DNA from 4 places in the Kosakonia sp. YIM B13571 genome. Region 4 is predicted to be linked to each of the others. Evidence: predicted binding sites of a transcription regulator. Region 4 holds the regulator's gene; each other region holds the start of a gene.

Region 1 (4,212 bases), on a different contig from region 4:
CGCGTTGCTTGCCGCCGGGAGACTTAAACTGGACATCAGGCACTCATTCCTGCGTGATTACAAAAGACCGGCTTCGGTCATTAATTCGCTGACTTTTTTACTGTTAAGCGCAGAGGGTTCCACTTTTGGTGCATCTAATTGCGCCAGCGGAACCAGTTTTTCGTTAGACGCCGCGCCGTTGCCTACGGCATATTCAAACGCGATATTGGTGCGCAGCATTTCCTGGCCCTGCTTGCCAGTGACCCATTTGATAAACGCCTGCGCCTGTTTCTGGTGTTTGCTGGACGCTAAAACGCCGCCGCCAGAGATGCTAACGAACGCGCCCGGATCCTGATGTTTAAAGTAGTGAAGCTGAGTATTTTTGCTGTTCTCGCCGGTTTTGGCCTGATCGACAAAGTAGTAGTAGTGATAAATGACGCCGCCGTCGATCTGCCCGGCATTGACCGCTTTCATCACCGTGCTATTGCCTTTGTAAGGCACAAAGTTGGTTTTCATCGCTTTCAACCAGTCGAGCGTGGCTTTTTCGCCTTTCAGTGTCAGCATCGCGCTGACAATCGCCTGGAAATCGGCGCCTGAAGGCGACGCCGCCCAGCGGCCTTTCCATTCCGGCTTGGCTAAATCCATGATCGATGCGGGTAACTGCGAAGCAGAAAGTTTCGTCGGGTTATAGACAAAAACGGTGCTGCGCGCGGCAATGCCAATCCAGCGGCCATGCGCCGGGCGGAACTGAGCCGGGACCTGTTTCAGCGTATCCGCACTGAGCGGCGCAAAAAGCCCGGCGTTATCGACCAACGTCATCGCCGGGGAGTTTTCCGTCAGAAACACATCCGCTGGCGAAACGTTGCCTTCCTGCACCAGCTGGTTACCCAGCTCCGTGTCGCCGCCGTTACGCAGCGTAACTTTGATGCCGGTTTCTTTGGTGAATTCGTCGACCCAGGATTTAGTCAGGTTTTCGTGCTGCGCGTTATAGACCACAATACCGTCGTCGTTGTCGGCGAACGCTGCGGGAGCAGCAAAAACTGAAGAGATGACCAGTGCAAGTGAACAGAGCGGCAAAAAGCGGTTCTTCATCATCATTCCTTTTAAATTATGTGTAATAGTCAGCACATGCGAGCCCGGCTGGATTTTAATCGTAGCGGAAATGAAATGAGAATCAAAATTATTATCAAAATAGTGAGTTTGAAATTAAATATCATCAAAATTTAAAAAATGAATTATTCCTCCAGTAAACAACTGCAAGGCGCTCAGAACATTAAGATAACCTTAAATCAAGAGAAATAGGCTAACGATTATTAATCCGGCGTATCTGACACCCGTGGCTTTCTTTTCCGGGGATAACAAATTAACATCAGATTGAGTGGGTTTAATACCAAACATCGCAAAACAACCTGCACAGGTAAGACAATAATTATGAAAAATAAAAAGATAGATACAATGGCAAAAGTGGCTATGCGCAGCAGGGGGTTGTCTGTAAAAGAAAAGCGCGTGCGTTATCAGGGTAAGATATTTACCTTTAAATATGTTTCTGATCGCTATGAGGTCTTTTTTGAAGGCGAAAAAGTGGATGCCATCGAAACAGAGAACATCAATCAGGCGATCGCGAATTTTAAAGAAAAGCATAACAAAACGAAGCGCTAAACAACGCTAAATACCTTTTCATCCGCCAGTATTGCGTCAGCCAATAAATATCAGCCACCTTATTATACCGGGCGGTATTATTATCGAACCCGGTGCCTTCCCCGATCTCCGTCTGCTCAGACACAAGAATAAAACCCTAAAAACCCAATGGAAATCACCGGGTTATTACAACATTTTTTTACATAAACCGTTTACATGGTAACGATAATTCATATCATCTTGATAATCGCTATCAACAAATAGCGATATCGCTTGCGGCACAGGAGGATCAGCGCCGCCGTACTTCTGATAAATCAGGATCACCATAACAATGAAATCTCGTTACCTTTGGGCATTAAACCCTTGTTTATTGATGATGTTTTGCGCTCACGCCTCGGCGGAAAGTCAAAAAGAAGAGACGCTAGTCGTTGCTGCCAGCCGTGCAAACCACAGCGTTACGGATATGGCGCAAACCACCTGGGTCATTGAGCAGGCTGAAATAGAGCAACAGGTTCAGGGCGGCAAAGAGTTAAAAGAGGTCCTGGCACAGTTAATTCCTGGCATGGACGTCAGCAGCCAGGGACGCACCAATTACGGCATGAATTTGCGCGGTCGCTCAATGATGGTGATGGTCGACGGTGTACGTCTGAACTCGTCCCGCAGCGACAGCCGCCAGCTTGATGCTATCGATCCTTTTAACATTGAGCGCATCGAAGTGATTTCCGGCGCGACATCGCTTTACGGCGGCGGCAGTACCGGCGGTTTAATCAATATCGTCACCAAAAAAGGCCAGCCGGAAACGCAGGTTGAGTTTCAGACCGGCGCGAAAAGCGGTTTTAACAGCCATAACGATCACGACGAGAACATCGCGGCCGCGGTCAGCGGTGGTAACGATAACGCCTCGGGTCGTCTTTCCGTGGCGTACCAGCGTTATGGCGGCTGGTATGACGGCAAAGGCAATGAAGTGAATATCGATAACACGCAAACCGGTTTGCAGTACTCAGACCGCCTGGATGTCATGGGTACTGGCACACTGAATATCGACGATCATCAGCAGTTGCAGCTCACCACACAGTATTACAAAAGCCAGTCTGATGGTAAGCACGGCCTCTTCCTTGGCGAGAACTTCTCTGCAGTGCGTGGCTCAGGCAACGCTTATAACAAAAGTAATCTTGATTCCGACCGCATCCCCGGCACCGAACGCCACTTAATCAACCTGCAATACGCCAATAGCGATTTCTGGGGCCAGGATTTACTGGCACAGATTTACTACCGTGACGAAAGCCTGACTTATTACCCGTTCCCGACGCTTTCCGGCGGCTCGGTGACCAGCATTGGCGCATCGCAGCAGAAAACCGATTTCTACGGCGGCAAACTCACCCTGAATAGCAAACCACTGGAAGACCTGACATTAACCTGGGGCGTGGATGCCGAACATGAAACGTTCGATGCCAACCAGCAGTTTTTCAATCTCAGCAAAGCCGCCGCCAGCGGCGGGATGAAACTGGATAACGCTTACAACGTCGGACGCTATCCCGGCTACAGCATCACGAACCTCGCGCCGTTCCTGCAAAGCAGCTATGACATCGCGGCCATCACTCTGAGCGGCGGTGTGCGCTACCAGTACACGGAAAACAGAGTCGATGACTTTGTGGGCTACGCGCAGCAGCAAGCCATCGCCACCGGCAAAGCGACCTCAGCGGACGCTGTGCCGGGCGGTAAAACGGATTACAACAATCTGTTGTTCAACGCGGGCATCCTCGGCCACCTGAGCGAACGCCAGCAGTTGTGGTTTAACTTCTCGCAAGGCTTCGAAATCCCGGACCTGGCGAAATATTACGGTTCCGGAACGTACAAACTGGAAAACGGCCACTACCGTCTGGTTAACAGCGTCAACGTTAACGATTCGAAACTGGACGGCATCAAAGTAAATGCCTACGAGCTGGGCTGGCGCTACACCGGTGACAGTCTGCGTACGCAGATCGCTGCTTACTACTCGCTTTCAGATAAAACCATCAACATCAACAAAAGCGACATGACCATCAATATTGAAGATGATCAGCGTCGTATTTACGGTGTGGAAGGCCAGGTCGATTACTTCTTTAGCAACAGCGAGTGGAGCACCGGCGCGAACTTTAACGCCATCAAGTCGCAAACCCGCGTCGATGGCAAGTGGCAGAAATTGACGGTGGATAGCGCAAGCCCGTCGAAAATGAGCGCGTGGGTCAACTGGGCACCAGGCGACTGGACGCTACGCCTGCAAAGCACACAGACATTTGATCTTTCTGACGCCGATGGGAAGCATATTGACGGGTACAACACTGTTGATCTGCTCGGCAGTTATCTTCTGCCTGTCGGTAAGTTGAGTTTTAGCGTTGAAAACCTGCTGGATGAAGATTACACCACCGCCTGGGGACAACGCGCACCGGGTTTATACAGCCCAACTTACGGCGCTGCGGGTTTATATACCTATAAAGGTCGCGGTCGTACTTTTGGCCTGAATTATTCCGTTCTGTTCTGATGACATGTGCCGCCTGTATATCAGGCGGCACACTCTTCTTTATTCACGCCCCATAAAACGCGAAAAAGCCGATA
Region 2 (4,212 bases), 360 kb from region 4:
ATCACCGTGTCCTGTGTATTGGCGCAAATCTGGATCAGCAAATCACCGTGACACAATGCCGCATCAAGCGAATCGTTAGGGAAACGCGTCATCTTTTGCAGCTTTTTCGGCATTTGCGCGCGCAAACCAAAACGGTTGTCGAACAGCGACTCTCCCACAGAGAGCGTCATCGTCAGGTTATCCGGTGCAATATAGGCGCCGAGAATACCGGAGTCCGTTGGCGGTAAGCGCGGGTTCGTTGTCTCCGGGGCCGGGCCGCCGGCGGTCAGAAACGTGATGCGCTGCGTCAGTAAGCGGAACAACCGTTCAAGGTCGGCTTTATCCGTAGCCAGCACGTCAAACGCCACCAGCATCATTGACGCCTGCTGCGGTGTCAAAATACCGGCCTGATGTGCGCCCAGGAATGGCTGCTTCTCCATACGCGCATCCGGCGAAAGTGTCCCCGGCGCGCTCTTGGGTGTTACCGCATGCGCGACCGGACATCCGCCAGCCAGCGCAAGCGCACCTCCCAGCGCGCCCATACTTTTTAATAAACGGCGCCGGGAAGGTTCGCTGACGTCGTTGTTATCATCTTGCTTCATGGTATTAGTCCAGTCCCAGCACGCCGCGCAGCTGCGCCAAATCTTCCGCCAGTGTAGTGATCGGCCCTTTCAGCGCATTGCGGTCGGCGTCAGTCAACTTATCGTAAGTCTCATACCCGTCTTTAGTGCGGTATTTCGCGAGGATGGTATCCACTTTCTTGAAGTTGGCATCGACTTTCGCCAGCAGTTCGGCGTTATCTTTCTGCAATTGCGGACGCAGCAAATCAACGATTTTTTGCGCGCCATCGACGTTGGCCTGGAAGTCCCACAAATCTGTGTGGCTGTAGCGATCTTCTTCACCGCTGATTTTGCTCGCCGCCACTTCTTCAATCAGACCGGCTGCGCCGCCGACCACTTTGGATGGCGGGAACGCCAGCTCATTAATGCGCGTTTGCAGATCGACTACATCGCTATACAGCTGATCGGCGTATTTACCCATGTCCTTGGTGCTGTTGTCGCCAAACAGGGCTTTTTCCAGACGGTGGAAACCGGTGAATTTCGGGTCGGCAGCTTTATGCTCGTAATCATCTTCACGGGCATCAATACTGCCATCAAGATCGGAGAAGAGTTCAGCAATCGGTTCAATACGTTCGTAGTGCTGACGCGTCGGCGCATACAGCGCTTTCGCTTTTTCAATATCGCCCGCTTTTACCGCATCGGTGAACACTTTGGTACCGGAAACCAACTGCGCAGTTTCGGCAACAACATAGGCTTTATAGTCCGTGATGGCGCCGCTCAGACTTAGCAGTGCGTCACCTTTTGCCGCATCGGCCGTCGCCGCGCCTTTCACCACCAGCTTGCCTTTCGGGTTGGTTAACAGGCCGCAGGTCATCTCATATTCGCCAGGCTGCAAGTTGGCGGTCAGCTTCTGGCTAAAACCTGGCGCGATATTTTCACGCTCTTCAACCACCATCACGCCTTTGAGGATCTCCCACTCGAGCGCCTTCTGGCTGTGGTTGAGAATAATAAACTGTGTTTTACCGGCGTTAACCGTCAGGTTCATCGGCTCACACTGCTTGTCCGTAACCGTGACTTTCACCTGCGGGATATCCGCAGCCTGCACCGCGAAAGCGCCGGAGATTAATGCCGCAATCCCAGCCTGTAATGCACTACGACGAAAATGAATTGCCATGCCCTTTCCCTTAATTAGTATGTTGTAACTATAAAGCGATTACGGTGCTGCTCGTGAAGGCTGCGTACCCGCGCGAGGGGGTAAAACAAACATCACCAGCGCCGGGATCAGATAGATAAAGTAGACCGCCACTTCGCTAACGCTTGGCGTTTCCTGGTAACCCAAAATCCCTTCCAGCAGCGTGCCAGTGAGTGAATGCGTGGTCAGCACATTACTGAAATCGAAGGCCACATCCTGGAAGTGGTTCCATAATCCCGCCTCGTGAAAAGCGCGGATCGCCCCGGCGGCAAGCCCGGCGGCGACAAACAGAATAAACAGGCTGGTCCATTTAAAAAATGCACCAAGATTGAGGCGCACACCGCCCCAGTAAAGCAAGAAACCGAGCACCACCGCCGAGGCCAGCCCCAGCATCGCACCCAGCGGCGGCCAGATCCCGACATCCTGCTGGAACGCCGCCAGCAGAAAGAACACCGATTCCAGCCCTTCACGCGCCACGGCGAAAAAGACCATCAGGATCAACGCCCAACCATGGTTATGACTGCGCGCCAGCGCGTTGTCGACTGCCTGCTCCAGTTGCACTTTCACGTTGCGCGACACTTTGCGCATCCAGAACACCATCCAGGTGAGGATCACCACGGCGATCGCCGCGACAATCCCTTCAAACAGCTCCTGCTCTTTCTGTGGGAACTCGCCGGTGGTTTCATTAATCGCAATACCCAGTCCAAGACAGAGCGCGGCGGCAAGAAAAACACCAATCCACATGACACTTATCCAGCGTCCACGCTGGGTACGTTTCAGATAACTGGCAATCAGGCTGACGATCAGCGCCGCTTCGAGGCCTTCACGTAACATAATCAAAAATGGAACAAACATGGAGGAAACCCCTAATGTCATGCGCGGTCAATGGTTGCAAAGAAAAGTAAATTGCATTGATAGTGATTATCATTACGGTGAAAGGAAACTCAAGCGAAATATGCGAAGAATGATAACTGGATGTAAACACGTAGCCAGCGAACCTCACGGCATACGTGTTATGCAGAAGCGATTGAAATAAAGCTAAAACATAGCTTACAAATCTTTAACTTTGTATTTACCCCACCACGGCACTATGGCTAAATGAACGCCCCGTTTCGTTTACCTGCAAAATTAAAGACATGACTAACTTCTTCCATTTTTTGCTGGCGCTGGTGGTGATCCTCGCGCTGGCCTGGCTGGTGAGTTTCGACCGCCGACACATTCGTTTTCGCTTCATCCTGCAATTAATTGTCATTGAACTGGCGCTGGCGTGGTTCTTTCTGCATGCGCAAAGCGGGTTAACGCTGATTAAATATGTTTCCGGCTTCTTTGAAGCGCTGTTGAAATTCGCTGGCGACGGCACCGGCTTTGTCTTCGGCGGGATGAGCGAAAAAGGCCTGGCGTTTATCTTCCTCGGCGTGCTGTGCCCTATCGTCTTTATATCCGCGCTAATCGGCATTTTGCAGCACTGGCACATTTTGCCCATTTTTATCCGTTTGATAGGCACATTGCTGTCAAAACTGAACGGCATGGGCAAGCTTGAGTCGTTTAACGCCGTCAGCTCGCTGATCCTCGGCCAGTCGGAAAACTTCATTGCTTATAAAGGCATCCTCGCGGATCTCTCCTCGCGCCGCATGTTCACCATGGCGGCGACGGCGATGTCGACGGTGTCGTTGTCGATTGTCGGCGCGTATATGACCATGCTGGATGCAAAATACGTAGTCGCAGCGCTGGTCCTCAATATGTTCAGCACCTTTATCGTGCTGTCGGTCATTAACCCGACGCGCCCGGAAGCGGAAGCCGAGGTCAAACTGGAAAAACTCCACGAATCGCAAAGTTTCTTTGAGATGCTCGGGGAGTACATCCTCGCGGGTTTCAAAGTGGCGATGATTATTCTGGCGATGCTGATTGGCTTTATTGCGCTAATCAGCGCCGTCAACGCCCTCTTCTCCGCCTTGTTCGGCATTAGCTTCCAGCAAATCCTCGGCTATGTGTTTTACCCGCTGGCATGGCTGATTGGCATCCCGCTGAGCGATGCACTGCATGCAGGCAGCATTATGGCGACCAAGCTGGTGGCTAACGAATTTGTGGCAATGATTGAGCTACAAAAAATCGCAGCGCAGATGACACCGCGCGGGTTGGGTATTCTTTCTGTGTTCCTGGTGTCGTTCGCCAATTTTGCCTCTATCGGCATTGTGGCAGGGGCAATTAAAGGGTTAAACGAGCAACAGGGGAACTCTGTTTCCCGCTTTGGTCTGCGCTTAGTGTATGGCGCAACGCTGGTGAGTTTGCTTTCAGCGGCTTTCGCAGGCGTGGTGTTGTAATTTACTGGCCCACTCTGTCGGAGTGGGCCGTCACATCAGAATTGCACGCAGACCGGCTGATCCACCCGCATTACCGATTCCTGGGCAAAGCGTGATTTGTAGATATCGCGCAGCGCATCGATCTTCGTGTCACTTTGCGCATCCACGCTGTGGATCAACA
Region 3 (4,212 bases), on a different contig from region 4:
CACTTTACCCGCGCGGATGACAAAACCTTTCAGGCGCTGCCAGGTTTGCAGCAACAGGCTTTTCAGATGCGGAACGTGGTACACCGGCAGTTCCATCACAAACGGCGATGCTTCACCGCGCAACAGTGTATGTTTCAGCACTAGGCCGGTAAGGATCGCCATCACGATACCGATCACATACAGCGAGAAGACGGTGAGCGCTCCCTGCTGGCCGAAAAAGGCAGCAGCGAAAACAGCGAAAATGGCCAGACGCGCGCCGCAGGACATAAAGGGCGCCATCATAATGGTTATCAGACGTTCACGCGGCGCGTCTAACGTTCGCGCGCCCATCACCGACGGTACGTTGCAGCCGAAACCGACAATCAGCGGTACGAAAGATTTGCCCGGCAGCCCCAGCGATTGCATCAGACGATCCATTACAAACGCGGCGCGTGCCATGTAACCGGAATCTTCAAGGAAGGACATAAACAGGTACATCATGCCGAGCTGCGGCACCAGCGGCAGCACGGTGTTTACACCGCCGCCAATGCCTTGTGCCAGGAATACGGTCAGCCATTCCGGGAAGTGCAGGGTATAACCCAGCCACTGAATACCATGAATAAATATGGCTACCGAGCCCGCATCGAAAATGGGCTGGAATGCGCCGCCGATGTTGATGGCAAACAGAAACATCAGGTACATGACGAACAAAAAGATCGGCAAACCCAAAAAGCGGTTAATGATGATGCGGTCAACTGCGGCGGTGAACTGGCTTGGCTCGGCAGTCAGCGTGTTGCTGACGGTATCGCAAATCGCCGCAATCGACTGGTAACGTGCATCTGCAATATGCAGAGCGGGGTCGTCCATTTCCGTTCCCAGGCGCGCGAGTGAGGCATCCAGTTGCTGTTCGCTTACGCCAGAGTTGGCGCGGCTGTAGATATCGCCTTCCAGCATTTGCAGGCCCATCCAGCGACGCTGCTGCAACGGCACATCGTCGGTCATTTGCTGCGCCAGCGCGTCTGCTTCGCGGGAGAGGGGTTGGGCGTAATGCACCAGCTCAACGTTGTCGTTGTGTTGATGACGGTCGACAGCCATTTTCAACGCTTCAATCCCGCGACCGCGAGTGGAAACCAGCGGGATCACCGGACAACCCAGGCGCGCGGCAAGGCCATCGATATCAATGCGGACTTTCTGTTTTTCCGCAATATCCAGCATGTTGAGCGCAATAATGCACGGTACGCCAAGCTCCAGCAGTTGTAACGTCAGATAGAGGTTGCGCTCAAGATTCGATGCATCGACAACATTAATCACCAGATCGGCATCACCGCTTAAAATGTAGTGGCAGGCGATCTGCTCATCCAGCGAGGTTTGCGCGGAAATGGTGGTGAGCGAATAGGTTCCAGGAAGATCGACCAGCGTAACGTGGTTGTCGGTGGTGTTGAATTGGCCCTCTTTGCGCTCAACGGTTACGCCGGACCAGTTTCCCACACGCTGACGCGCGCCGGTTAGCTGATTAAATAACGTTGTCTTGCCAGAATTAGGGTTACCAATTAAGCCAATGGTCAATTTTTTCATTTTTACTTACCGCTCTTATAACGACTGGCTGATTAACGAGAAACCGCTTCCAGTTCGAGGAATGCGAGATCTTTCTTCCGTAACACTAAATTAACGCGGCGGGTTTCAATATGAATAGGATCGCCCAGCGGCGCGACGCGTACCACATTAAAAGAGGAGCCGGGCAACATCCCTAATGACAGGAGTTTCTGCCGCCAGGCCGGGCTTATTTCTTGAGAGAAACCGGTGATTTTCCACGCACTGTCTGGAGAGAATTGCATAGAGCCTACTTATTTTCGCTGCGAGCCAAGAGTTATCACGCGCCGTCTGGCGCACTGTTCATCATCGAAGGAGTGGAGAAACAATCTACTGACCCAATGATAATGAGAATAGTTTTTATCATCAATCATAAAAATGCGTTTGCCGGGGGCAGAATTGATAATTTGATTCTCTTTTGACGTAGCTCAAAATTTTGTTGGGTTGTCTATTCTCTGCGTAAAACGAAAAAATATGACCGCCAGGTTAAAAAGATAATCTTTATTTTATAAAGTTAATGATTGTTGAATATTTGTAATATGCGTCGTGCAAAGAAAATAATGCAAAGACCAAAAGTAAAAATAAAATTTAGGTATGATTGGTTAATAATTTTGAATATTAAATGATAGGCGAAATAACGAGTTAATTGCATTTCGCTCATCATTTGGCAGGATTAATTTGGACTTTTTCGAACGTAAATGAAGAAAATGCCCCTCCCGGTGAAGGGAGGGGGAAAGATTAACGTTTTTTACCCATTGCTGCGGCGAGTGCATCCATCATTGCACTGTTGCCGCTCGGCTGGCTGTCGCGGCCACGTGGCGCTTTTGCCGGGCGCGCCGCATTACGATTTCCGTTATCGCGGTTACTGCTGTTGCCGTTGCCACGACGGGTGTTGGTGTCGCCTGGCTGCTCGTCCAGACGCATGGTCAACGCGATTCGCTTGCGCGGTAAATCCACTTCCAGCACTTTGACCTTCACGATATCGCCCGCTTTCACCACGGTATGCGGATCTTCGACGAACTTATCCGCCAGCGATGAGATATGCACCAGACCATCCTGATGCACACCGATATCAACGAAAGCGCCAAAGTTAGTCACGTTGGTTACCGCGCCTTCGAGCACCATGCCCGGCAGCAGGTCATTCATCGTTTCCACGCCTTCGGCAAAGGTCGCTGTTTTAAACTCCGGACGCGGGTCGCGCCCCGGTTTTTCCAGCTCTTTGATGATGTCGGTAACCGTCGGTACACCGAACTGCGCATCGGTAAAATCACTGGCTTTCAGTTTGCGCAGTTCCGCGCTGTTGCCCATCAGATCGCGCAATGACTGCTCGGTTGCCGCCAGAATACGTTCAACCACCGGGTAGGTTTCCGGGTGAACCGTAGAAGCGTCCAGCGGGTTGTCGCCATGGTTAATACGCAGGAAGCCCGCGCACTGCTCAAAGGCTTTTGGCCCCAGGCGGCTAACTTTCAGCAACTGCTGGCGGTTCAGGAACTGACCGTTTTCATCGCGCCAGGAGACAATATTCTGCGCCATTATGCGGGTTAAACCGGCAACACGCGTCAGCAGCGGCACAGAGGCGGTATTCAGATCAACGCCGACGGCGTTTACACAATCCTCGACGACGGCATCCAGTTTGCGCGCCAGTTGCGTCTGGCTGACATCGTGCTGGTACTGGCCGACTCCGATAGATTTCGGATCGATTTTCACCAGCTCCGCCAGCGGATCCTGCAAACGACGGGCGATTGAGACCGCGCCGCGCAGTGAAACATCCAAATCCGGGAATTCGAGCGCCGCCAGTTCAGAGGCGGAATAAACCGATGCGCCCGCTTCGCTGACAATCACTTTCTGCGCGGTCACTTTCGGGAACTGTTTCTGCACATCGAGGTAGAAACGTTCTGTTTCGCGCGAGGCGGTGCCGTTACCAATCGCCACCAGCTCAACATTGTGTTTTTCGCACAGCGCCGCGACGGCTACCGCTGCTTTTGCCGCTTGCCCGGTATGCGGATAGATGGTGTCGGTGGCGACCAATTTGCCGGTGGCGTCCACCACCGCGACTTTCACCCCGGTACGCAGACCCGGATCGAGACCCATCGTGGCGCGCAGCCCGGCAGGCGCAGCCATCAGCAGATCGTGCAAGTTACGGGCGAAAACATTGATGGCTTCGTCTTCCGCGCGTTCGCGCACCGTGCTCATCAGCTCCGTTTCCAGGTGCATCAACACTTTGATACGCCATGTCCAGCTCACCACACCTTTACGCCAGCTGTCCGCCGGCGCGTTGTTCAGGCGCAGGCCGAGGTGGTCGATAATAATTTGCTCGCAGTGGCTCTCTTTTGGCGGCTCATCAAACTGCGGATCGGCGTTCAGCGCCAGTTGCAGCACGCCTTCGTTACGCCCGCGAAACATCGCCAGCGCGCGGTGCGAAGGGACCGTCGAAATCGGTTCGTGATGATCGAAATAGTCGCGGAATTTCGCGCCTTCGTCCTCTTTCCCGCTGACGACTGTTGCGACCAGGTGCGCATTTTTCCACAAATAATCACGCACTTTCGCCAACAGCGCGGCATCTTCCGCAAAGCGTTCCATCAGGATATAGCGCGCGCCATCCAGCGCCGCTTTGCTGTCGGCGACGCCTTTATCGGCATCGAC
Region 4 (4,212 bases):
CATCATCAACTTCGATCGTTTTCATCTTAATCCAGTGCGATATCTTATCTGAATACAAGTGTTGGGATTATAAAGTGAAATCTCAACAGCGGATAGCGTCAAACCAGGATGGCGGCAAAACTAAGAGTAATTCTTAACCTTGCGGCCGGGCGGCAGAATGTTCAACATAATAACCTAACCCGAATGAGTGAAAAAAAGAACTTTGCCATGAAATTGAATACGTGCGCGCAAACTGCGCAACATCCGCACAACAATTCTCCGATCGTCCTTGTTCACGGTCTTTTTGGCAGTCTCGATAACCTTGGTGTGCTCGCCCGCGAGCTGGTTCAGGATCATGACGTGTTGCAAGTGGATATGCGTAACCACGGGCTTTCACCGCGCGCCGCAGAAATGAACTACCCGGCAATGGCGCAGGATCTGTTGGATACGCTGGACGCTCATCAGCTCGACAAAGCGACCTTTATTGGCCACTCCATGGGCGGTAAAGCCGTGATGGCATTAACAGCACTTGCCCCGGAGCGGATTGATCAACTGGTAGCGATTGATATCGCGCCAGTGGATTACCAGGTGCGCCGCCATGACGAAATTTTTGCCGCCATCAACGCGGTGAGCGATGCAGGGGCATCCACTCGCCAGCAAGCCGCCACATTAATGCGCGCACATATAAATGAAGAAGGCGTCATTCAATTCCTGCTGAAATCGTTTGTTGATGGCGAGTGGCGTTTCAACGTGCCGGTGTTGTGGGATCAATACCCGCATATTGTCGGCTGGGAAACGGTTCCTGCATGGCATAAACCGGCCCTGTTCGTTCGTGGTGGGAACTCTCCTTATGTCACCGAAGCGTACCGTGACGCGTTGCTGGCGCAGTTCCCGCAGGCACGGGCGCATGTAATTGCCGGTTCCGGCCACTGGGTACATGCCGAGAAACCCGACGCGGTTATGCGTGCCATCCGCCGCTATCTCGCTGAAAAGACGAATTGATTAAAAAGGCGGCGACCGGTCGTTTCAACGCGCCCGGTCGTTGGCGTGTCCGTTGTGCTGATGTATGATGGCGCGCTATTCAGCCCGGGCGTGCCGCCCGATTGCTTGTTTTTCCCGTAGTATGCTTAGACCATGGCTAAAGAACAAACGGACCGTACGACACTAGATCTGTTCGCGAATGAGCGTCGCCCGGGACGGCCGAAGACAAACCCGCTCTCGCGTGATGAACAGTTGCGCATCAACAAACGCAATCAGCTAAAACGCGATAAAGTTCGTGGGCTTAAGCGTGTCGAACTAAAACTCAATGTGGAAGCCGTCGATGCGTTAAACGAGCTGGCAGAAGCGCGTGATATGAGCCGCAGCGAGCTTATCGAAGAGATGCTGTTGGCACAGTTGAAGGCATTGCGCGGCTAGCGAATCCTCCGAAACCTCGTCGAAATAACACTTTCATGTGTCATACAGTGCAGTCCGACGCGATAGCAGTTTCCGCGCGCTTCCCTGTTCTGCTATGATTGCCCTTATCTGTGGGCGTAGCGCCACCACCATACTCATTAAGTTTCAAGAGGTTATTTTACTCATGGCAATTACAGGCATTTTCTTTGGCAGCGACACCGGTAACACCGAAAACATCGCGAAAATGATTCAGAGTCAGCTAGGTAAAGACGTTGCCGACGTCCATGACATTGCCAAGAGCAGCAAAGAAGATATCGAAGGGTATGACATTCTGTTGCTCGGCATTCCTACCTGGTACTATGGTGAAGCGCAGTGCGACTGGGATGACTTTTTCCCGACGCTGGAAGAGATCGACTTTAACGGTAAATTAGTGGCACTGTTCGGCTGTGGCGACCAGGAGGATTACGCGGAGTATTTCTGCGATGCGCTGGGTACCATTCGCGATATCATCGAACCGCGCGGCGCAACCATCGTCGGTCACTGGCCAACTGCGGGCTACCATTTTGAAGCCTCTAAAGGTCTCGCGGACGACGATCATTTTGTTGGCCTTGCGATTGACGAAGACCGTCAACCAGAGCTGACATCAGAGCGCGTACAGAAATGGGTAAAACAGGTGCGCGAAGAGCTGCATCTGGACGATATCATTAACGCCTGATTTTTTATGGCGTAATCTGTGGGTTACGCCGTATTAATAGATAAAAGCAATGGAAATAATTGCTACAAATTTTTAACTTTTTTCTCCATCGCTGTACAATAAGCCCTGCTAAACTGGGTGCCGTCGTAAAGGACTTTGCTGGCGACACCACGTTTTATAAGCTTACTTTACTTGAGGGCTTGCAGTTTTCATCCAGCCATGGCAGTTCTATAATGAGACGCATTACCCCAGGTGCATTCCTTATAACTTCCGCTAAGGAAGTGAATCGTATAGCAACAGGACAGATTCCGCATGACTGACAACAATACCGCATTAAAGAAGGCCGGCCTGAAAGTCACGCTTCCTCGGTTAAAAATCCTTGAAGTGCTTCAGGAACCGGATAACCATCATGTCAGTGCGGAAGATTTATACAAACGACTGATCGACATGGGCGAAGAGATCGGGCTGGCAACAGTTTACCGTGTACTGAACCAGTTTGACGACGCCGGGATTGTGACCCGTCATAACTTCGAAGGCGGCAAGTCCGTTTTTGAACTGACTCAGCAGCATCACCACGATCACCTAATCTGCCTCGATTGCGGCAAAGTGATTGAATTCAGTGATGACTCCATTGAAGCGCGTCAGCGTGAAATCGCCGCGAAACACGGCATTCGTCTGACTAACCACAGTCTTTACCTTTACGGTCACTGCGCCGAAGGCGACTGCCGCGAAGATGAACACGCGCACGACGCGAAATAACTGCTTTGAAACCCAAAAAGCCAGCCTGACGGTTGGCTTTTTTTTGCCTGCAATACCGGCACTGAAAGAAAAAACCCGGCAAGCTCGCGCCCCCGGGTTTAATCACTGCCTCAAATTACGCTTTTACGCTGTCGACACGACTAAAGCGTTTGCCGTCCGGGCTGGCAGTGCGCACCTGCACTTCCCCACTTACTTGCGGACGCGCTTTATCATCATAGCGCTGCCAGTGTTTGCCGCCGTCGGTTGAGAACTCAACCACCATGCCAGGGAAGCTGGTATTGGCTTCCAGTTTTCCACCCACCACACGCGCTCCTGGAACCGGTAAGCGGTAATGAACACCAGCCTTATCCAGTTTCGCCAGTTCGCGATGACCTAACAGGTTCGCAAAGCGTTGCCAGTCTCGCTCCAGCGCTTTCACATCCACCAGATGTGTCTCGCCGCCTTTATACTCACGTCCGGCTTTGTAATCCTGCTCCCAGCCCGCGCGGTGCCATGCGCGTTCAGCCACCGAAACCATTCGCGGATAGATCATGTACTCCATCTGATTATCGGTGCGCACCACTTCGCTCCACAACTGCGCGGAAAGGCCATACGCGCCCGGCCACAATTTGTCAGATTTCGCGCTAAACGGATTGCCATCACGATCAAGTGAGGTTTCCGCGTTCTGCGGCATGTTGTCCGGGGCAAAGCTGAAAATCTTACGTTCATCGCTAAAACGCGTGCCCCAGTAGTAGCCGCTTTCCGCCGGGTTTACTTCATTCGGGAAATCGAGATACACATAATCGGGGTTAGAGACCACAACGCGGAAGCCTTTGTTCGCCCAGTCATTCACCGAGTCAAAACCACCCCAGTAGAGCGTATCCCAGAAGTTAACATTGACATGATCGGTGGCAAACACTGATGCATCTTTGGCATCTTTCAAACCATCCTGCCACGCCTGCATTGTGCCGATACCGTGCGCTTTCACCAGCTTGCTGACTTCCACGCCGAAATAACTGGAGAGATGTTCAACATCGGCAACTTTGCCCTCTTTGATCATCGCCTGGCAGGCTTGCGATTTTGCCCACGGCTTATCCTGATTGCTCTGATCGATAATGCCTTTGCCCGCCTCCGGTTTTTTCTGATCCGTATAACCAGCGCCAAGATAGATGTTTTTCGCTTCGTCACCGCCAAAATGCCAGGTATTCAGCGGCAACCCGGCTTCTTTATGCATCTGTTGGATTTCGCCAATCACTTTGTCCACAAAGTTACGCGACGAATCAAGGCACGGATTGAGATAGCCGGTACGGTTATAGAACTGCACACCAGTGGTGTTCGAGGTATCAGTGGGATCCAGCAGGCGATATTGCTGCGCCTCTTTCTCTTTGCCCGCTTTCATCAGGCGC

Evidence for each region. Region 4 encodes Fur, which represses iron uptake genes when iron is present. Its sites were predicted from a motif close to ATAATAATGAGAACNACTATCAA; they were not measured.
Region 1: a site for Fur is predicted at 1,852-1,874, ahead of ACFX4O_RS15645 (TonB-dependent siderophore receptor). Genes of this name have one in related genera too.
Region 2: a site for Fur is predicted at 2,643-2,665, ahead of efeU (iron uptake transporter permease EfeU). Genes of this name have one in related genera too.
Region 3: a site for Fur is predicted at 1,911-1,933, ahead of feoA (ferrous iron transporter A). Genes of this name have one in related genera too.

The regions. Positions count from the first base shown of each region.
Region 1 covers NZ_JBHZPL010000006.1:48,682-52,893, reverse strand. The annotation lists gene ACFX4O_RS15660 (ABC transporter permease) at 1-36, opposite strand, end outside; gene ACFX4O_RS15655 (iron ABC transporter substrate-binding protein) at 58-1,071, opposite strand; gene ACFX4O_RS15650 (hypothetical protein) at 1,411-1,638, shown strand; gene ACFX4O_RS15645 (TonB-dependent siderophore receptor) at 1,949-4,138, shown strand.
Region 2 covers NZ_JBHZPL010000001.1:148,697-152,908, forward strand. The annotation lists gene efeB (iron uptake transporter deferrochelatase/peroxidase subunit) at 1-581, opposite strand, end outside; gene efeO (iron uptake system protein EfeO) at 586-1,713, opposite strand; gene efeU (iron uptake transporter permease EfeU) at 1,753-2,586, opposite strand; gene ACFX4O_RS00795 (NupC/NupG family nucleoside CNT transporter) at 2,868-4,052, shown strand; gene ACFX4O_RS00800 (DUF3574 domain-containing protein) at 4,088-4,212, opposite strand, start outside.
Region 3 covers NZ_JBHZPL010000004.1:63,067-67,278, reverse strand. The annotation lists gene feoB (Fe(2+) transporter permease subunit FeoB) at 1-1,554, opposite strand, end outside; gene feoA (ferrous iron transporter A) at 1,587-1,814, opposite strand; gene ACFX4O_RS11890 (Tex family protein) at 2,308-4,212, opposite strand, start outside.
Region 4 covers NZ_JBHZPL010000001.1:512,917-517,128, forward strand. The annotation lists gene seqA (replication initiation negative regulator SeqA) at 1-25, opposite strand, end outside; gene ybfF (esterase) at 208-981, shown strand; gene ybfE (LexA regulated protein) at 1,114-1,395, shown strand; gene fldA (flavodoxin FldA) at 1,559-2,089, shown strand; gene fur (ferric iron uptake transcriptional regulator) at 2,381-2,827, shown strand; gene ACFX4O_RS02480 (beta-N-acetylhexosaminidase) at 2,943-4,212, opposite strand, start outside.